4 regions of the Micromonospora sp. BS32 genome follow, and region 3 is predicted to be linked to each of the others. Evidence: riboswitches for the same ligand, from Rfam matches in the RefSeq annotation. Region 3 holds a riboswitch; each other region holds the start of a gene.
The links. A riboswitch is a leader RNA that binds a small molecule or an ion and turns the genes downstream of it on or off. The one in region 3 is predicted to bind cyclic di-AMP.
Positions count from the first base shown of each region.

Region 1 (5,046 bases), on a different contig from region 3:
TCGGGGCAAACCGGGAGGACAAGCGGCCGGCGGCTCGCCGGGCGGACCGGATCCCGAATCGGGTGGCGGGCGACCGCTACCCTGGGTCGGTTGGAGCGGGCCCGGTCCGTCCGGATCCGCGAATTGCTCATCCCGAGGGGTGGCGACCGAGGCCGTCGGAGGAATACGCTCGGTCGCGGCCCGCGTACTGATGAGGCGCCCATGGACGGGCGAGTGGAGGTGCTCGCGTGAGCCTGTCGATCGTGAAGTCGGTTCTGCAGGGTGGTGTCGTCGAGATCGCCCCGCGTGGCGAAATCGACGTCGACACCGCGTACGAGGTGCGTGAGGCGATCGCCGAGGTGCTCGCGAAGGGGCGTCCGGCTCGGATCGAGCTCAACATGCGGCTCGTCAGCTTCATCGACTCCGTCGGCATCAGCGCGATGGTGGCCGGCTTCCAGACCGCCGAGGTCAGCGGCGTCAAGCTGGTGGTCACCGAGCCGAGCCGGTTCGTGCACCGCCAGCTCTGGGTGACCGGCCTGCTCGGCCTCTTCGGCGCCCCCGAGCCCTACTTCGCCGGCGCCGCCACCCCCGAGGTCCTTCCCGGCGCCTGAGCGCGGTCGCGGCCCCGGGCCGTCACCGCCCGTCGAGCCGAGCCCCCACCAGCGCACACGCCCATGTCTCGGGTGATTCGCCAACGTCATCAAGTTTGTAGCGTCCAAAGGGACGCCCGGCCCACCGGCCTCGCGCCACCAGAGCCCGACCCCGGGACGGGCCCATCGGACGCTACAAACTTGATGACGGGAACGAATCACGCCGCCTGGGTCCACCCGTCCACGCCCCGCCAGCGCACACGCGTTGCCAGGTCGCTCCGGTTACGGCACGATCGGGCCACCGACGAGGGTGGTGGAGGCGCAGTGGTCCGGCGGGAGTCGTTCAGCTACACGGTGCAGGCGCGCTGCTCACGGGCGGATGCGGTGGCGCTGCTGAGCGACCTGGCCCGGCAGGAGGAGCTGCACCCGCTGATCGTCCGGGTCCGCCGGTTGCCGCCCCGCCCGGGCGCCCGGGCCAGCTACGCGATCACCGACCGGCTGGAGGTGGGTCCGCTGCGCTTCCCGGTCACCTACCAGGCCGACGTCCTGGTGGTGACCGACAACGAGATCGTCACGGTGGCCCGCCAGCAGCCCGGCACGACCGTACGCAACCACACCCGGCTCCGGGAGGAGGCCGGCGTGCTGCGGATCGACGTGGAGATCACCCTGGCGGCGCCCGCGCCGCTGTTCGGGTACGCCTTCCGCCAGGCCCGGGCCGCCCACCTGGGGCTGGCCAGCCGGCTCGGCGCGGTCCTGGGCAGGGAGGCCGGCGGCGGCCCGGCCACCGGCTGACCACACCCCGGTCAGCGACGGCCCGCGGCGGCCGCCACCGGTGTCCGGCGGGCCGTGACACCGCGGCGGGTGCGTCCCCACGGCTTCCAGGTGGAGATCACGGTCAGCGCGACCAGTAGGACGGTGGAGACGCTCGGGGCGATCACCACGTCGGCCCGCAGGTGCGCGGTGGCGTCCGGAGCGGCGGCGGCCTGGATGCGCGGCGTGAGCTGGAACAGCACCAGGCCCAGCATCACCGTGGTCACCGCGAGCTTGACCAGCACCCACCGGTGCCGGAGCAGCCCCCACGGGGTGAGCAGCGCGCTGGCCACGCCGACCAGCCAGACCAGCACGCTCAGCGGCGCGAAGAGCCAGGTGACGAGCAGCGCGGCCGCCGGGTAGACCACCTCCGGGTCGGCCCCCCGCAGCCCGGCGACGCCGAGGGTCAGCAGCACCAGGTCGGCGCCGAGCCAGCCCAGCGAGGTCACCAGGTGCAGGGTGAGCAGGGTCTTGCGGGCGTCGGGGGAGAGTCTGGCCATGTCCCCGATGCTCGTCGGCCGGGAGCGGCCCGTCGTGGGCCGGGCGACGACATCCGGCGTACGGCCGGGGACGTACGCCGGTGGCCCGGGGCGGGCCACCGGCGTACCCGGGTCAGTACACCGACAGGTGCACGTGGTTGGTGTGGTCGCTGGACGGGTCCCCGCCCGCCCCGCTGTACGACTTCCAGCCGCTGCTGGGCAGCCAGATCTGCCGGTACCAGATCACGTAGAGCACACCGAGCCGGTCGGCGTTGCGGATGAAGTACGCGGCCAGGTTGTTGCCGTACGTCCTGTCGCCGCCGGTGGCGTCCCCGCCGAAGCCGCTGACCTGGGCGGCGAAGTCACAGGCCCGCCCCTTGGGGTGCTCGCCGGAGCCACTGGGCCGGTAGCAGGAGACGTACCTCTTGAAGCCGGCGGCCTGGGCCTGCTGGAGCGCGTTGAGCATCCGCGGGGTGATGCAGCCGTCGGCGGGCGTCGGGTCGTCGATGCTGCACGACTCCGGCGGCCAGGAGCCGTCGGGGTTGCGGGTCGCCGGCTTGGCGTTCGCGGTGGACGTACCCGAGGTGGACCCGCCACTGTCGGCGGCGGCGGGCGGGTCGGGCTTCTGGGCGGCGGCGACCTCGAGCGCCCGCTCGGCCTGCTGCTTGCGCTTGGCCATCACGGTGACCTGGCGGCGCTCCTCGATGACTTCGCGGTCGATCGCGGCGCGCGTCCGGGTGGCCTCGTCCCGGGTCCGGATGAGGTTGCGCAGTTCCCGGTCCTCGTTGGCGGCGACCGTCTCCAGCGCCGCGGCCCGGTCCAGGAAGCCCTCCGGGGAGGAGCTGCTGAGCAGCGCCGAGACCGGCCCGAGGCGGCCCGTCCGGTACGCCACGCCGGCGATCTCGCTGACCTTGCCGTTGCGCACGCCCAGTTCCGCCTCGACAGTCTTGAGCTGGGCGGTGAGCGCCTGCTGCCGTTTGGTGGAGCGGTCCAGCGCGGCCCGGGCGTCGAGCCAGCCCTTGCTGGCCGCGTCGAGCTGGGCCCGCAGCTCGGGGCTGCCGCCCTCGTCGTCGTCGCCGGGGGCGGCGAGCCGGGCGGTGCTGGGTGCGGCCACGGCCGGCGTGGCGACCGGCGCGGACGACACGCCCAGGGCGAGCGTCGCGGCGACCGCGGCCAGCAGCCGCGCGGTGGTGCGTCGTACGTGCATGCACATGTCCTTCCGTCAGCCGCCGACCGGGTTAGCTGACGGGTTCGGGACGGAAGATCCCTACCGCTGACGCGGATGCACCCCACGAACATGGTTCCCCGGCTCGCCTCGAGGGCGATTAGGCGACGGCCACCGCCGGCACCGATGGGCGCCGCCGGGCGGAGGCCGGGACCGAGCCTACCGGTACGGGTGTGACACCCGCCCGTTTCGTGACTGACGGTACGCGAGGGAAACCTGTTGAAGGAGGGACAAGAGGATAAATGGGGTGGATTTCTTAAGGAGCCGCTAACTACCAGTGCGACGGCCCGCAGCCGCCGGGCGACGCGCCCGGCTCGATCTGCAGGGTGGCGTGCTCGATGTGGAAGTCCTCGTGCAGGGCGCTGCGGGCGGCGGCGAGCACCGTCCCGACCTCGGCGCCCGGGATGGTGGTCAGGTGGGCGGAGGCCACGTCCATGCCGGAGGTGAGCGTCCAGACGTGCAGGTCGTGCACCTCGGCCACGCCGGGGACGGCGGTCAGCCGATCGTGCACCGCGGTCACCTGGAGGTGCTCCGGCGCGGCCTGGACCAGGATGCGCACCGCCGCCCGGCCGAGCCGCCACGTGCGGGGGAGGATGAACACGCCGATCGCCACGGCCACCGCCGGGTCGGCCCACCACCAGCCGGTGCCGGCGATGAGCAGCGCCGCGCCGATCACGCCGAGCGAGCCGAGCAGGTCCCCGACCACCTCCAGGTACGCCCCGCGCAGGTTGAGGCTCTCCTTGGCGCCCGGGCGGAGCAGGGCGAACGCGGCGACGTTGGCGAGCAGGCCGAGCAGCGCCACCGCGAGCATCGGGCCGGTGACCACCTCGGGCGGATTGCCGAACCGGCGTACCGCCTCGATCAGGACGTAGACCGCGACCCCGCTGAGCAGCACGGCGTTGGCCAGCGCGGCGAGCACCTCCAGCCGGTAGAGCCCGAAGGTGCGCTGGGGGTCTCGGTCGGCGAGCCGGGTGGCGGTGATGGCGGCCAGGGCCATCCCGATGCCGAGCACGTCGGTGAACATGTGCCCGGCGTCGGAGAGCAGGGCCAGCGAACCGGTGCCGAAGGCGGTGACCGCCTCGACCACCATGAGCGCGGCGAGCAGCCCGAAGGCCGCCCAGAGTCGCCCCCGGTGCCGCTGCGCGGCGTTGGTGACCGCCCCGCTGTGGTCATGCCCTCCGCCCACGCCCACACCTTCCGTCCCCGCCGCGCACCCGACCCAACCTATGCTCACATCGCTATATATCCAACCCACCCGCTCGGGGGTGGGGTGGTGGGGGTCAGGGAGTGGGGTCGAGGGTGGTCAGGCGTTGCGTGGCGCGGGAGAGGGCCACGTAGAGGGTGCGCACGCCGGAGGGCTCCGCGCGGATCTCGCTGGGGCAGACCAGCACCACACCGTCGTACTCCATGCCCTTGGCCTGGAGGCTCGTCACCACCTGGAGCCGGCCGGCGCCCGTACCGTCGGCGAGCCAGCCGGCCACCTCGTCCCGGCGCGGCACCGGAGTGATCACCCCGACCGTCCCCTCGACCTCGGCGAGCAGCGTCTCCACCGCCTCCACGGTCGCGGCTGCCAGCTCCGCCGCCGGGACGGTCAGCGCGACCGGATCGACCCCGGTGGAGCGGACCGCCGTCGGCAGCGCCAGGTCCGGGTGCAGCCGACGGATCTCCGCCGCCGCCACCGCGAAGATCTCCGCGGAGTTGCGGTAGTTGGTGGTGAGCACGAACCGGTGCCGCCGGCGGCGGCCGAGTGCCTGGTCGCGGGCCCGGTCCAGCTCCGCCGGGTCGCCCGACCACGCGGTCTGCGCCGGGTCGCCGACCACCGTCCAGGACGCCAGCCGGCCCCGCCGGCCGACCATCCGCCACTGCATCGGCGAGACGTCCTGCGACTCGTCCACCACCACGTGCGCGTAGTCGCGGTAGTCCTCCGGACGTTCCCGGGCCGCCGCCCGGGCGGCACGCTGTC
Region 1 is NZ_JBSSHR010000006.1:89,174-94,219, reverse strand. Features, by position in the region: gene AC5RWQ_RS11940 (STAS domain-containing protein) at 228-590, shown strand; gene AC5RWQ_RS11935 (SRPBCC family protein) at 894-1,361, shown strand; gene AC5RWQ_RS11930 (hypothetical protein) at 1,373-1,879, opposite strand; gene AC5RWQ_RS11925 (coiled-coil domain-containing protein) at 1,992-3,065, opposite strand; cyclic di-AMP (ydaO/yuaA leader) riboswitch at 3,070-3,200, opposite strand; gene AC5RWQ_RS11920 (cation diffusion facilitator family transporter) at 3,355-4,269, opposite strand; gene AC5RWQ_RS11915 (HelD family protein) at 4,364-5,046, opposite strand, start outside.
Region 1: linked by a shared signal. The riboswitch ahead of AC5RWQ_RS11925 (coiled-coil domain-containing protein) and the one ahead of AC5RWQ_RS15440 (C39 family peptidase) in region 3 are both predicted to bind cyclic di-AMP.

Region 2 (5,046 bases), on a different contig from region 3:
CGACTTCATCGCCTGGCCGATCCGTACCACCGTCCCCGGAGCCGACGGCGCCGAGCCGACGGTCGAGACGCTCAACTCGATGAAGGCGCTCTGGGCGCGGCCCCGCGACGAGGTGGCCGCGGAGGAGTACCGCGACTTCTACCGGCACGTCGCCCACGACTGGACCGACCCGCTGGAGACCATCCACATGCGGGGCGAGGGCGTCTTCGAGTACGAGGCGTTGCTCTTCATCCCCGCGCACGCCCCCTTCGACCTCTTCATGGCCGACGGCCGGCGCGGGGTGCAGCTCTACGTCAAGCGCGTCTTCGTGATGGACGACTGCGCCGCGCTGATGCCGAACTACCTGCGCTTCGTCAAGGGCGTGGTGGACGCGCACGACCTGTCGCTGAACATCTCCCGGGAGATCCTGCAGCAGGACCGGCAGATCCAGATCGTCCGCCGGCGGCTGGTCCGCAAGGTCCTCGCCACCGTGAAGGAGCTGCGCACCGCGCACGCCGAGCGCTACCGGACCTTCTGGGCGGAGTTCGGCCGGGTGGTCAAGGAGGGGCTGCTGGAGGACCCGGACAACACCGAGGCGATCCTCGACGTCGTCTCCGTCGCGTCCACCCACGACCCCGCCGAGCTGACCACCCTGCACGACTACGTCGCGCGGATGAAGGAGGGCCAGAGCGAGATCTACTACGCCACCGGGGAGACCCGGGCGACGCTGGAGAACTCGCCGCACATGGAGGCGTTCCGGGCCCGGGGGTACGAGGTCCTGCTCCTCACCGACCCGGTCGACGAGGTCTGGGTGGAGCGGGTCGGCCAGTTCGACGGCCGGCCGCTGCGCTCCATCGCCAAGGGCCAGGTCGACCTCGACGCCGCGGCGGAGGGTGCCGACACCGCCGAGCGGGAGCAGCGCGCCAAGGAGTACGCCGCCCTGCTCACCTTCCTCGGCGAGGCGCTCGCCGACAGCGTCAAGGAGGTCCGGCTCTCCTCCCGGCTGACCACCTCACCGGCCTGCGTCGTCGGCGACGCCCACGACATCACCCCGACGCTGGAGAAGATGTACCGCGCGATGGGTCAGGAGCTGCCGCAGGTCAAGCGGATCCTGGAGCTCAACCCGACCCACCCGCTCGTCACCGGGCTGCGCGCCGCGCACGAGCGGGGCGACGACAGCGCGGCGCTGACCGAGACCGCCGAGCTGCTGTACGGCATGGCGCTGCTGGCCGAGGGCGGCGACCTGGCCGACCCGGCCCGGTTCGCCCGGGTCCTCGCCGACCGGCTGGCCCGCGCCCTCTGACGCGACGGCCCCGACCGGGCGTCCGCCCGGTCGGGGCCGCGCTCAAAAGCTCACCCGGGCGCCCATCGCGGCGCCGGGCGGGCTGGTGTCGGTCGGCGGCGCCGCCGTCCTGCTGTCCGGAAACGGTCAGTCCGAGGCCCACGCCGGACGGTGTCGGTGGCGGCCGGGCGGCAGAATGCGGTCATGCGGGGGGTGACGGGGCGAGGGGCGGCCGTGGCCGCGGGAACACTGCTCGCGGCGGCGCTGCTCGCCGGCTGCGGCTGGGCCGAGGTAGATGACGCGGAGACGCTGGCCCGGCGGGAGGCGCGCGGGCGACTGGACGAGCTGACCGCCGCGATCGAGCGGGGGCGACTCTGGGAGGTCGACGAGTTCGGCCGAGCCGTGCAGGGGCGTCCGGAGCTGGAGCTGATGGCGCTGGACGGCACCGACCGGGCCGGCGGTGTGTCGATGGTGGTGCGTACGCACGGCGAGGCCACCACGACCGACTGGTCCGGGTCGGACAGCGGGCACGCCGAGGTGACGCTCTGCTACCGGCTGGCGTACCGGGCCGAGGGGATGGAGCCGGTGACCGAGGTGGACTGCCCGAGGACCCCACCGGTGACCCCTCGGCCGGCCGCCACGCTTCCGCCCGACCTCACCGAGCGGCTGCGCCGGGAACTGCCCACCGGGTCTGCGGCGACCGAGGCGTCCGTCGGCGCGTACCTCGACCGGCTCCGCCTCGACCCCCGGGTCCGCCGGGACGTCGCGTCGTACGGCGGCAGCGTGGGGCTGGCGCTGCGCGCGGACCGGCGGGGTAGCTGCCTGTTGGCCAGAGTGGTGGGTGACCGGGTGGAGGTCTGGAGTCCCAGCCGGGTGCAGCTCCAGCCGGGGGAGCTCACCTGCTCGGGGCGGACGGCAGCCGCCGGTCAGGGCCAGCGCTCGCCGCACTGAGCAGGGCATTGTCCGACCTCGTGGCGATGGCGCAAGTGGAGAGAGCCGGCCCTCGCCTGACCGGGTGAAGAACTTCACAAGAAGTGGGCAAATCGCCGAAACGCCTCCTAACGTCGATCCGGTCCGCCTTCGCGGACACCACGGTCGGTAACGCCTAATCCATGCCGCCGACGGTGGGACCTTGTCAGCTGGGCATGGAGCGGGGGACCCACACGTTCCTCGGTGCACGTCACCTCGGGGTGAAGCCGCCTGCGGCGGCCGGGCTCCTCGGCCCGAACCCGACAGCTCACCTCGTCGGCGTGGAGGAGCACAGATGTCAACTGCACACACCGCCCGTCACCGACGGGTCAGCTCGCGCCGCGTCGCCGTCGGCACGCTCGCCGTCGGCGCCGTCACCGGCGTCGCCGCGGTCCTGGCGCCGGCCGCCCCGGCGAGCGCCGCCAGCGTCAACTGGGACGCGATCGCCCAGTGCGAGTCCGGCGGCAACTGGCACATCAACACCGGCAACGGCTACTACGGTGGCCTGCAGTTCTCGGCGGGCACCTGGTCCGGCTACGGCGGCAAGAAGTACGCCTCCCGCGCCGACCTGGCCAGCCGGGGCGAGCAGATCGCGATCGCGGAGAAGGTGCTCGACGGTCAGGGCATCGGCGCCTGGCCGGTGTGCGGCAAGAAGGGCGGCTCGACGAAGAGCTACTCCACCTCGGAGAAGTCGTCGTCGCGCAAGTCCGAGCGGTCGGAGAAGTCCGAGCGGCGCACCGAGCGGGCGACCACGAAGTCGGAGCGGTCGTCCGACCAGCGGCGCAGCAGCCGCAGCGAGCGGCGTAGCGCCCCGGCGTCCAGCGGGGACAGGTACGTGGTGCGCGCGGGTGACACCCTGTCGGAGATCGCCGACGCGAAGGACCTCGCCGGTGGCTGGCAGGCGCTGTACGAGCGCAACAAGCGCGTCGTCGGCGCCGACCCGGGCCTGATCTTCCCGGGTCAGCAGCTCAGCCTCTGACGCCCGTCCCTCCCCGAGGGCGCACCACCGCGCGAACGACGACGCCCGGCCGGATCCACCCGGCCGGGCGTCGTCGCGTGCGGCGACCCCCTGGACGGGCGGCATGCCGGCTACTGGGCGACCACCCGCCCGGCGGCGGATAGGGTTGACCCTGGTGTGCCGGGAAGTCTGGTCGGCGATGGATGACGCGACCCCTGCCGACGAGGAGTTTCCGTGACCGACGCCGACCGGCGCCGTGCCAACCTGTTCGCCCGCCGCTCCTGGGGCGAGACCAGCCGCATCTCCGCCATTCTCCGCAAGGAGACCGTCGGTGGGGCACTGCTGCTCGCCGGTGCGCTGCTCGCCCTGGTCTGGTCGAACTCCCCCTGGTCCGACGGATACCAGTCGGTGCGGGACCTCCGGGTCGGCCCGGCGGCCCTGCACCTCGACCTGACCCTCGCCACCTGGGCCGCGGACGGTCTGCTGGCGACCTTCTTCTTCGTCGCCGGGTTGGAGCTCAAGCGCGAGTTCGTCGCCGGTGATCTCCGTGATCCCCGCCGGGCGGCGGTGCCGGTGGCGGCCGCGGTCGGCGGGGTGGCCGTACCCGCGCTGCTGTTCACCCTGATCGCGGCGGGCGCCGGGGGCGGCGCCGCGAAGGGGTGGGCCATCCCGACCGCGACGGACATCGCCTTCGCCCTCGCCGTGCTGGCCGTGGTCGGCCGGTTCCTGCCCTCGGCGCTGCGCACCTTCCTGCTCACCCTGGCCGTCGTGGACGACCTGCTGGCGATCGTCATCATCGCCATCTTCTACACCTCGGGCCTGTCGGTCGCGCCGCTGCTGGCCGCGCTCGTCCCGCTGGCCGTGTTCGCCCTGCTGGTGCAGCGCCGGGTGCGGTCCTGGTGGCTGCTGCTGCCGCTGGCGGCGGTCACCTGGGTGCTGGTGCACGAGTCGGGGGTGCACGCCACCGTCGCGGGCGTCCTGCTCGCGTTCACCGTCCCGGTGATCCGCAGCGAGGCGGCCGGCGGCCCGGACGCCGGGCCGGGGCTCGCCGAGCACTTCGAGCACCGGTTCCGACCGCTCTCCGCCGGCGTCGCGGTGCCGATCTTCGCGTTCCTCTCCGCCGGGGTGACCATCGGGGGGCTGGCCGGCCTGGCGACCGCGCTCACCGACCGGGTGGCGGTCGGCATCGTGGTCGGCCTGATCGTCGGTAAGCCGGTCGGCATCATGGTCGCCACCTGGCTGGTGTCCCGCTTCACCCGGGCCGACCTCGACGAGGGCCTGAACTGGCTGGACGTGCTCGGGCTCGCGCTGCTCGGCGGGATCGGCTTCACCGTCTCCCTGCTCATCGGTGAGCTGGCCTTCGGCCTGGGCAGCGAGCGCGACGACCACGTGAAGGTGGCGGTGCTCGCCGGTTCGCTGCTCTCCGCGCTCCTCGCTACCGTGATCCTCCGCGCCCGCACCCGGGTCTACCGCCGAGTGCACGAGGCCGAGACGATCGACCGCGACCAGGACGGCGTACCGGACGTCTACCAGCCGCACCCGGACCGGCCCGACGGTCACTGACCGGAACGACGGCCGGCCAGCCGCCCCACGCGGCGTACTGCGGGCGTCGGCGGCCGGGCGTCGACGGCTGTCCCGCTAGCTGCCGCGTCGGGCGATCCGCACGCCGAGCGCCACCGCCCCGATGACGAGCAGGCCGCCCAGCAGCTGGAGGCCCGGCGAGTCGTCGGCCTCCCCGTACACGATGCCGGCGACGCCGACCGCGACGGCGAGGATGGCGAGAACGGCGAGGAGGTACGTCGCCGGTGATCCCCGCTTCATTCCTCGACCCACTCGAGCAGGTCACCGGGCTGGCAGC
Region 2 is NZ_JBSSHR010000025.1:17,974-23,019, reverse strand. Features, by position in the region: gene htpG (molecular chaperone HtpG) at 1-1,282, shown strand, start outside; gene AC5RWQ_RS26815 (hypothetical protein) at 1,496-2,212, shown strand; cyclic di-AMP (ydaO/yuaA leader) riboswitch at 2,354-2,527, shown strand; gene AC5RWQ_RS26810 (transglycosylase family protein) at 2,526-3,209, shown strand; gene nhaA (Na+/H+ antiporter NhaA) at 3,423-4,751, shown strand; gene AC5RWQ_RS26800 (hypothetical protein) at 4,827-5,009, opposite strand; gene AC5RWQ_RS26795 (helix-turn-helix domain-containing protein) at 5,006-5,046, opposite strand, start outside.
Region 2: linked by a shared signal. The riboswitch ahead of AC5RWQ_RS26810 (transglycosylase family protein) and the one ahead of AC5RWQ_RS15440 (C39 family peptidase) in region 3 are both predicted to bind cyclic di-AMP.

Region 3 (5,046 bases):
CTCGATGCTGGTGCTGATCGGCATCGTGCTGGTCACCGGCGAGCCGATCACCTTCGAGTGGCTGATGCTGATCCCGGCCCTGCTGCTGCAGGCGGTGTTCAACGCCGGGGCCGTGCTGACCGTCGCCCGGCTGGGCGCGCGCGCCACCGACCTGCGGCAGGTCATCCCGTTCCTGATGCGCACCTGGATGTACGCCTCCGGCGTGGTCTACAGCGTCACGCTCTTCGAGAAGCTGCCCGGCTGGGCGGCCACCCTGGCCCAGTACAACCCCATGCTGGTCTACATCGAGCTGGGCCGGTACGCGCTGCTGGAGCAGGCTCCGCTGCTCAACGAGTCGCTGACCCAGCTCTGGCTGGCGGCGGTGGGCTGGGCGATCGTGGCCGGCGTGGGCGGTTACCTCTACTTCTGGCGCGGCGAACAGGAGTACGGTCGTGGTTGATCAGTTCAAGATGTCCAACGAGGCGACCGTGACGCTGCCCCGGGTCGAGGAGCGGATCCCCACCGTGGTGGTGGACGACGCCCATGTGATCTACCGGGTGCACAAGGGCGCCACCGGCGGCACCAGCCCGGTGGCGGCGTTCCGCCGGCTGGTCAAGCGCACCAACGCGCCGAACATCCAGGAGGTGCACGCGGTCAAGGGGGTCTCCTTCACCGCGTACCGGGGCGAGGCGGTCGGGCTGATCGGCAGCAACGGCTCCGGCAAGTCGACCATCCTGCGGGCGATCGCCGGCCTGCTCCCGGTCAACGGGGGCGCGGTCTACACCCAGGGCCAGCCGTCCCTGCTCGGGGTCAACGCCGCGCTGCTCAACGACCTCTCCGGCGAGCGCAACGTCACGCTGGGCTGCCTGGCGATGGGCATGTCGCCGGAGGAGGTGGCCCGCCGGGCGCCGGAGATCATCGAGTTCTCCGGGATCAACGAGCGGGGTGACTTCGCCAGCCTGCCGATGCGGACGTACTCCTCCGGCATGGCCGCCCGGCTGCGGTTCGCCATCGCGGCGGCCAAGAAGCACGACGTGCTGCTGATCGACGAGGCGCTGGCCACCGGCGACGAGGGCTTCCGCAAGCGCAGCGAGCAGCGGGTGCGCGAGCTGCGCGAGGGCGCCGGCACGGTGTTCCTGGTGAGCCACCAGCTCGCCTCGATCCGGGACACCTGCGAGCGGTCGATCTGGCTGGAGTCCGGCGTGATCCGGATGGACGGCCCGACCGACGAGGTGCTGAAGGCGTACGGCGAGTTCGCGAAGAGCAAGCGGTAGCGCCACCGCGCACGCCGGAACCGCGTCGTCCCCTCGGGGGCGGCGCGGTTCCGCGTCTCGTCAGAGGTAGCGGTCGAGCAGGGCCAGCACCGCCGCCGGGTCCTCCACGTGCGCGTTGTGCCCGAGGCCCGGCAGCGTGACCACGGGGACCCCGAGCGCCGCCAGCTGGTCGTCGCTGACCATCGGGTCGTGCTCGCCGCGGGCCAGCAGCACCGGGACGTCGGTGCCGGCGAGCAGGCCCGGCAGGTCCGGGGCGCCGACCGCGAAGGCGGCCGGGTCCATGGCCAGGCGCCACCGGCCGTCCTCGGCGCGCAGGCCGGCGTGGACCACCGGGTGGTCCGGGGCGAAGAGCCCACCGAGGCCGGCGACCCGCAGGTAGCGGCGGGCGGCCTCGTCCCGGGTGGCGAACCAGCTCACCGGCCGCTCGGCCAGCTCGCGCGTCTTGGCCAGCTCGGCCGGCGACCAGACCGCCTTGATGCCGAGCCCGACCACGGCGTCGACCAGCAGGCCCGCGTGCCGGGCGGCCAGCGCCAGCGCGACCACCCCGCCGAGCGAGTGCCCGAGAACCACCAGGCGCTCCCCCGACCGGCCGTCCGCCGACCCGCCGGCCGGGCCCAGCCCGGCGGCCACCCGCCCGGCGAGGCCGGTGAAGGAGTACCCGGGCAGCGGCGGCGACCAGCCGTGACCGGCCAGGTCCGGCGCGAGCCAGCGGCCCGGCCAGCGGTGCTCCAGCAGTGGCGCCCAGGGCAGCCAGACGTCGCCGGTGGCGCCCATCCCGTGCAGCAGCACCAGAACGCGCCGGGGACCCGATCCGTCGGTCATGGGGCGCAGTGTGCCATCGACGGGCACCGGCCCGCGAGACCCGGGAACGACGCCGGGCGCCGGCCCCCGAGGGGAGCCGGCGCCCGGAGTACGGCGCGGGTCAGGCGGAGTAGCCGCGGGTGGCGATCCAGTTCGCCAGGTCCACGGTGCTGATCCAGTACGCCGGCAGGCTCGGGTCGGCCGAGTCGGCGATCCGGACGGTACGACCGTCGTTCTTGTAGCCCACCACGGCGATGTAGTGGCCGCCGGGGAAGGAGTGCCAGCCGCCGTCGACGTCGGTGGCGGTGCCGGCCACGTTGGCCACCACGCCCCGCTTGTCGGTGATCGCCTTGACCACGTCGGCCTGGAGCCGGTCGATCTGCGCCGAGCTTGGGGTGCCCTCGAACATCCGGGTCCGGTACGGGTCGCCCTTCACCACGGCGTTGAGCACCCGGGTGGTGTCCTCCGCCGAGTTGGTGCCCATCTCGGTGGTGCCGAGCTGGACGGCCAGGTCGTCCTGGGTGCGGTCGATGCCGGTCGCGCTGAGCGCGTTGCGCACCGCCGCCGGGCCGCAGTTGTAGTAGGTGGTCTGGGCCTCGTAGTCGTAGCTGAGGACCTTCGACGACGGCGGCTTCGGCGCCGCGGTACGGGTCAGGTCCGGGTCCGCCGTCGCCTTGGCCTTGGCCTTGGCGGCGCTGGCCGACGGCGAGGCGCTCGCCGAGGGGCTGGCCGACGGGGTGGTGGCGACGCGCACCTCGCTGCGGGTGGCGACGTCGTTCAGGCGGGGGGCCGCCTCGGCCACGGCGGCCGAGGTCTGCTGCCGGACGGGGGCGTCGTCGGTGCCGGCGACCAGGGCCGCGGTCCCGGAGGCGAGCGCGAGGGCCGCGGCAGCGCCGGCGACGACCTGGTAGGGGCGCTCGGTGGTGAGGCGTCGCAACTGCCGCTTCATCTGGTGCTTCACGAGTGTTCCTCCACGGTGCGGGAGCGGGGGCGGGCGCACCGGATCGGCGCGTGGCGGTCGGCCAGGCGCGGGATCGGGTTCGGTGCGGGACCGCTCGGCGGGGGGACCGCCCGGTCGATGCCGGACGGCGAGGCGGATGCTGGGATCAGCGCGCGACCGCGCAGCGGACCGGCGACGGCACCCCGCTACCGAGGTGGGGGAACAACCGCGGAATGTTGTCGAACTGCACTAAGGGAACTCCTTCCGACACCGCCTACCGGGTTAGCTGACGGATTCGGGCGGGAAGAACGCCCTACCGCGGGCCGTGGCCCGCGGATTCACCCCAGAACTGCGTGGGTCCCCGGTTCGTGATCTCACGATTGAGCGGGTCGACGCGGCGTCGCCTCTTGCGATCGGAAACCGCACCGGACCGAGGCGACATTACTGGCGGGTCCACTCCCGGCCAAGCGCGCTGAACTGCTTAAACATGATCAGCGCGAGCAATTTCCGGTGCACTTCGGCACTGGCGTCGCTCGATGGGACAGTGCGCCATCCGGACGCGATGGGGCGACAATCGGACGTCGCTACCAGAATCACCGAGGACCGTCGGCGTCGATGTCACCGGCTGTTACCGGATGACCGGTTCGGCGTGGACGTGACCCGGCTCACCGAGTTTTGGGTAACAATTCGGCCCCGGTCAGCCCACCCGGGCCGGCCGCCAGCGCGCCGCGGTCGCCGTCGGCGCCACCACCGCCGTTGCCCGACGGGCCGGCACCCGGGCCGGCCGCAGCCGCTCGGTCGCCGCGTACGCCTCGGTGGCGAGCGCCCGCGCCGACTCGGCGGCCAGCTCCGCGTCCCGCCACGCTGACCGCTCCCGCTCGGTGGCCGACCGGTACGCCTCCCGGCGCCCCTCGCGGACCGCCCGGGCCAGCAGCACCTCCTGCTCAACCGGGTGCCGGCGCGGGTCCCAGCCGTCCCGATGCGCGAAGACGTCCCGCAGCTGGGTCAGGGACAGCTCACCCCGCCAGTGCGCGGCCACCGCTGCCTGGTGCAGCCAACGCTCCCGGCCGGCGTACTCGGCGGGCGTGCGCGGGGTACGCGGCGCCGGCAGCGCGCGGGCGCCGACGAAGCGCCGGGCGGCCTCCTCCGCCTCGTCGTACGCCGTCCAGGCCCGGTCGGCCTCCGCCTGAGCGGCCAGCCAGGCTTCCCGCCGACGGCGAGCCGTCTGCGCCGCGCCGGCCGCCGCGACGGCGACCTCGTCGGCGTACCGGCGCAGGTCGGCGACTTCCAGGACGGCGTCGCCGGCCGGCGGCTCGGCGGGCGCATCCTCGGTCGGGCGCTCCCGCTCGGGACGGGCGACGAGGACGGTGAGCACGGTCAGGGCGAGCACGAGCAGGGCGGACCAGATGGCGGCGGCGGTCGGGACCTCGATCAGGAACTGGTAGAGCACGGTGTTCATGGTCGGCACCTCACGGGGGCAGCTGCGAGAGAGGAGTCCACACGCGGCCGCGGAGCGGGACGCGGCCGTCGGGGCCGGGCCGTTGCCGGGCTGGTGCGGCGGTGAGGTTCGTGGCGGGGATGGTCGCGGGTCGGCGCTGGGCGCGGCGCTCAGCCGGGGGGTGCGCGCGGCCCCGCAGCGGCCGGGGAGAGCCCGGCGAGGGCCGGCACCGCCACGGTTGGTACACCCGGCGCGGCGGCCGACCGGTCCGCAGGCGCACCGGCCGGACCTGCGGGCGGCGCGAGGACCGGGTGCACGTCGCCGAGGCTGCGGTCGTGGGTCGGCGAGCCCACAGTGGCCGGAACGAGAGCGTCGGTCTGCCGCTGCCGCAGCTCACCGGCGAGGTAGCCCGGCCGGCCCGCCCAGGTGGTCGCCGTGCTCGTCGCGGGCACGAGAGCCGGGGCGCCGGGCGGACCCGCAGCCGGGAGCGCCGCCATCGGCGGCAGGGTCTCGGGGAGTGCGACGGTGTCGGGCAGGGTCGACCCACCGAGCGAGAACGCCACCGCCACGGCAAAGCTGGTCAGCAGCCGGGAACTCCAGCGCGTCACCCACCA
Region 3 is NZ_JBSSHR010000008.1:240,786-245,831, forward strand. Features, by position in the region: gene AC5RWQ_RS15425 (ABC transporter permease) at 1-439, shown strand, start outside; gene AC5RWQ_RS15430 (ABC transporter ATP-binding protein) at 450-1,253, shown strand; gene AC5RWQ_RS15435 (alpha/beta fold hydrolase) at 1,314-2,075, opposite strand; gene AC5RWQ_RS15440 (C39 family peptidase) at 2,176-3,015, opposite strand; cyclic di-AMP (ydaO/yuaA leader) riboswitch at 3,251-3,391, opposite strand; gene AC5RWQ_RS15445 (hypothetical protein) at 3,692-4,453, opposite strand; gene AC5RWQ_RS15450 (hypothetical protein) at 4,603-5,046, opposite strand, start outside.

Region 4 (5,046 bases), on a different contig from region 3:
GGCGGTGTCCACGGTGATGCCTGCGCCGGCCTCGCCGAGGTGGGCGCGGATGGCCGCGACCTGGTCGCGGTGGGCGGCCCCGACGGCGATCCGGTCGGCGGTGACCGGCGCGCCGGCCGGCGCGTGCTCGGAGACCGCGACCGCGCCCCGGCGCAGCACCCGCAGGGCCAGCGCCGCGCAAGCCGCGGCGGCCTCGGCGTCGGTACGCAGGGTGTGCCGGGCCGGCAGCTCGTAGAGCGCCCAGCCGGAGGTGGCGGCCAACTCCACCGCCGCGTCCACGGCGTCACCCGGGCCGGGCCCGGTGAACGCCAGCGCCCGGTCGTCAGGTCCGGTGCCGGCGCGGAAGCCGGTGAACGGGTAGAACGCCGCCGCGACCACCGGCGCCGCCGAGGCGGGCAGCCGCCACGACACCGGCAGCCGGTGCACCGGCAGGTCGGGGTTGTGCCGCAGCAGCACCGCCACCGCCGACTGCATCGGATCCCAGGTCAGGCCCGTCCAGCGCACGGTCTCGACCGTCGAGAACGGGTCGAGCTGCCCGGGATCACCCACGAACAGCGCCCGTTCGAACCTGCCGGCCACGCGCAGCAGGGCGTCCGAGCGCATCTGGTACGCCTCGTCGACGATCGCCCACGGCCACGAGCCCTCGGTGACGGTGGCCCACTTCGCGGCCGTACCGAGGACGACGGCCGGACCACCGAGGTCGGCGACCTTCGCGACGACCCGGACCGTCTCGTGGCCCTTCACCCGCTCCGAGGGCCGGTAGTCGGCGGCGGAGAGCCGGCCGATGCGCAGCTCGGGGGCCTTGCGGGCGAGCCGGTCGATGAGGTCGTCGACCTGCTCGTTGGTCTGCGCGATGATGATCACCGGTTCGCCGGCGGTGGCCAGCTCGACGGCGGCTCGCACGACGAGGGTGGACTTGCCGGCGCCGGGCGGGGAGTCGACCACCACGCCGCGGTGGGCGCCGGAGCGCAGGTCGGCGAGTACGGCGGTGATCACGCGCTCCGCCTCGACGGCGGGTGGCAGCTCCAGCCCCAGCATCGGCCCCTCCTCCCAGGCGCCCCGCACATTACCGGCAGCTGTTCCGCCCACCTGAGCGTCATCCGATCGTGGCGCCGGCGACGACTAGCCGGCGCGGCAACGGGTACCCGCGGCCGTCAGCCGGCTGGTCCGAGCGAGCTCGTGCGGTGCCGCGCGGTCGGGAACCGGCGCGGCGGCGGGTGCCGAACATCGGAGAGGTGATCCCCAAATGGCCAAATTCCTGCTCAAGTCGTCCTACACCGTCGAGGGGCTCAAGGGACTGAGCAAGGACGGCGGGACGAAGCGCGCCGAGGCCGTCCGGGCGATGATCGAGAGCCTCGGCGGCCGGATGGAGTCGATGTACTTCGGGTTCGACGAGCACGACACCTACGTGGTGTGCGAGCTGCCGAACCACCAGACGGCGGCCGGCATGGCGATCGCCATCCGGGCGGCGGGCGGTCTGGAGACGCGGATAACCCCCCTCCTGACCGCGGAGGAGGTCGACGAGGCGACCCGGACCAAGGTCGGGTACGAGCCTCCCGGCCAATGATCCGCTGGCGGCGGTCGAAGCACGCGGGCGCGAACCAGGGTTTGCGGATCCCCGGATAACCGGTCTCTGCCCCCGATGCCGGACGATCGGCGAAGCTCGGCGCATGAACATTTCCGGAAACACCATCTTCATCCCCGGCTCCACGAGCGGGATCGGGCTCGCCCTCGCGCTCGAGCTGCGGGCCAAGGGCAACACGGTCATCGTCGGCGGCCGGCGCACCGACCTGCTCGAGCAGATCGCCGCGGAGCACCCCGACATCGACACCGTGGCGATCGACACCGCGAGCGCCGCGAGCATCGACGCCGCCGCGAAGGAGGTGCTGGCGAAGCACCCGGACCTCAATGTCCTGGTCACGATGGCCGGCATTATGCGCATCGAGGACTGGCACAAGCCGGAATCGTTCCTCGCCTCGGCCGAGGCGGTGCTGACGACCAACGTGCTCGGCCCGATCCGCCTCATCGCCGCGTTCATCGAACACCTGCAGGCGCAGCCGGACGCCACCATCATCACCGTCTCCTCGGGCCTCGCGTTCGCGCCGCTCAAGATCACCCCGAGCTACAACGCGTCGAAGGCCGCGATCCACATGCTCAGCGAGTCGATCCGGCTGCAGCTCGCGGACACGACCGTGAAGGTCGTGGAGCTCGAACCGCCGGCCGTCCGCACCGCGCTGCTGCCCGGACAGGAGACGAGCGAGTACGGGATGCCGCTGGACGAGTTCGTGGCGGAGGTCGTCGGGCTGCTCGAGTCACAGCCCGACGCGAAGGAGATCCAGGTCGAGCGGGTGAAGTTCCTCCGCTACGGCGAAGCGCGCGGTAACTACGACCAGGTCGTCGCGATGCTCAACGCGTCCGACCCCCACGGGGAGTAGTTTCGGCCAGCCCCGGCGACGGGTGGCCGCTCACGGGACGATGGAGCCGCCACGACGTCGGGAAAACGGTTAAGCGTCACGTGAGGGTTACTGCAGGAAATCAGTGCGCAGGTTGAGGGTCAACATTAGGGAAGATTAAGAATTCGATTAGCGGAGCCTTACGTACGCATAATTTCCGGCACCCAATGTGCCCGCCTGACAGCGTAGTGAATTGGCGTCGCCGGCTCGTTGATTTCTTTGGGCCGTCCTCACTAATGTGGGTCAGCGTCCGTTCCGGATGTCGGTCTCCACCTGGAGTACCCCGGGACGGCCACCGCCGAGTCGCTGGACGTCACTGGCGTCGCCAGGCGAGCCGGGGAACCACCGCAGGTTTCGGGGTGAATCCGCATCAGCGGTAGGGCGCCTTCCACGCCCGAACCCGTCAGCTAACCCGGCAGGCGGTCGAGGTCGGTGCACCGTGGGGTGCGTCGGCCTCGAGTGGAAGGAGCCGAACCCGTTGCCACCCGTGCGCACCCGGCCCGCCAGACCGCGGCTGTTCACCAGAATCCTCGCCGTCGCGGCGGCGGCCCTGGTGGCCGTCGGGCCAGCGGCCCACGCCCACGCCGCACCGTCGGCCGCCGATGTGCAGCAGCAGATCGATGCGGCGTGGCAAAAGCTCGAACCCGTCATCGAGCAGTACAACAAGGTCCGGACGGAACTGGCCGCGAACCAGCGCAGATCGGCCGAACTGAGCCGGAGGATCGAGCCGCTCGCCAAGTCGGTGGAGGTCAGCAGGACCCAGGTCCAGGAGATTGTGGCGGGGTACTACAAGCAGGAAAGGTCGCTTTCCACATTCAACGCCCTGCTGTCCCGCGGCTCGTCGCCGACGGCGTTGGGGGATCAGCTCGCGCTCGTGAATCAGGTGGCAGATTCGGAGCAGCGACAGGTCACCCGGCTGTCGGCCCAGCAGGCGACCTACAACGCCGACAAGGAGAAGGTCGACGCCCTGATCGCGATACAGAAGCGCCAGCAGGCCCAGTTGGCGGCCCGCAAGAAGGCCATCGACGCCGAGATCAAGCGGTTGGATGCACTACACAGACAGATCGCCGCCACGGAGACGGCGGCAGCGGCCAAGGCGGCCGCGGACGCCGCAGCGGCCAGAGCCGCAGCCGCCGCGCAGACAGCCGCTACCACGAGCAGCACCTCACCCATCACGTCGACCAGTTCGCTGTTCATCGGTGGGAAGTGTCCCGCCGTCCCCAGCACGGGCAGCGGCGGCGTCGCGGCGAAAACCGCGTGCAATCAGATCGGCGAGCCGTACGTGTGGGCGGCCAACGGACCCGACTCGTTCGACTGCTCCGGGCTGACCCAGTACGCGTGGGCTTCCGCCGGGGTGCAGCTGGACCATTACACAGGTTCTCAATGGACCGCAGGTGTGGCGGTGAGCAGAGCGAACCTTCGCACAGGTGACCTCGTCTTCTTCTACGCCGATCACCATCACATGGGCATCTACGTCGGCAACGGGCTGATCGTCCACGCCCCGCACACCGGGGACGTGGTCCGAATGGCTCAGCTGGCGAATATGGAGTACAGCGGTGCTCGCCGCCCCGGCTGACCCGTCCGGTCCGGAGCCGCAGGTTCTCCACCTGAACGGGGCCCGGTCGGGGACGATGCCTACGGCGTGCCGGGAAGCCGGACCGTGACGAGGAGACCGCCGACGGGGCTGGGGACGAGGTCGAGGGTCCCGTCGTGGGCGCGGACGATGCTGTGCACGATGGCCAGGCCGAGGCCGACGCCGGCGTGTTCGTCGGTGCGTACGCGTTCCGTTCCGCGCTGGAAGGGTTCGGTGAGGGTCGGTACCAGTTCCGGTGGGAGCCGACGACCCGTGTTCTCGACCCGCAGCACGCTCGTGTCGCCGTGCGCCTCGGTGTGGACCGTCACGGTGCCGCCGGCGGGGAGGTTGTGGACGATGGCGTTCTGGACGAGGTTCGTCACCATCCGCGACAGGAGTTCGGCGGAGCCGCTGGTCTGGGCCGCCCCGCCGGTGACGTCCAGCGTGATCCGGCGCTGTTCGGCGAGGGGAAGCAGCGTTTCGGCGGCTTCTTCGGCGATGAGGGAGAGGTCGACGCTCTCGCGGGTGAAGTTTCCGCGGTCGCCGCGGCTGAGCAGCAGAAGGGCCTCGGTGAGATCGATCGCCCGCTGATTGACGGTGTGCAGGCGTTCGATGAGTTCGCCCCGGGCCCGCGTGGGGTCCTGGCGGGCGACGTCGAGCAGTGTCCGCGAGATCGCCAGCGGGGTGCGCAGTTCGTGGGAGGCGTTCGCGGCGAACCTCTGCTGCTCGGCGACGTGGGACTCGAGTTGTTCGAGCATCGAGTCGAACGCGTCGGAGAGTTCACGGAATTCGTCCTGGCGGCCCTTCATGCGAATCCGGTGGGACAGCGACCCCCTCCCGGCCATCCGTGCCGCATCCGTGATCTGTGTGAGTGGTGCGAGCATCCGGCCGGCGAGGATCCATCCCCCGACGAGCCCGAACACGAGCAGGAAGACCATCGCCACGGCCGCGGCGGGGGCGAAGGTGTGGATGAGGAGGTAGCGGTTCGGCGAGATCCCGAGAAGGCCCTGGGAGGTGTCG
Region 4 is NZ_JBSSHR010000012.1:44,082-49,127, reverse strand. Features, by position in the region: gene AC5RWQ_RS18780 (AAA domain-containing protein) at 1-1,038, opposite strand, end outside; gene AC5RWQ_RS18775 (GYD domain-containing protein) at 1,247-1,567, shown strand; gene AC5RWQ_RS18770 (SDR family oxidoreductase) at 1,671-2,435, shown strand; cyclic di-AMP (ydaO/yuaA leader) riboswitch at 2,740-2,890, shown strand; gene AC5RWQ_RS18765 (C40 family peptidase) at 2,941-4,029, shown strand; gene AC5RWQ_RS18760 (sensor histidine kinase) at 4,089-5,046, opposite strand, start outside.
Region 4: linked by a shared signal. The riboswitch ahead of AC5RWQ_RS18765 (C40 family peptidase) and the one ahead of AC5RWQ_RS15440 (C39 family peptidase) in region 3 are both predicted to bind cyclic di-AMP.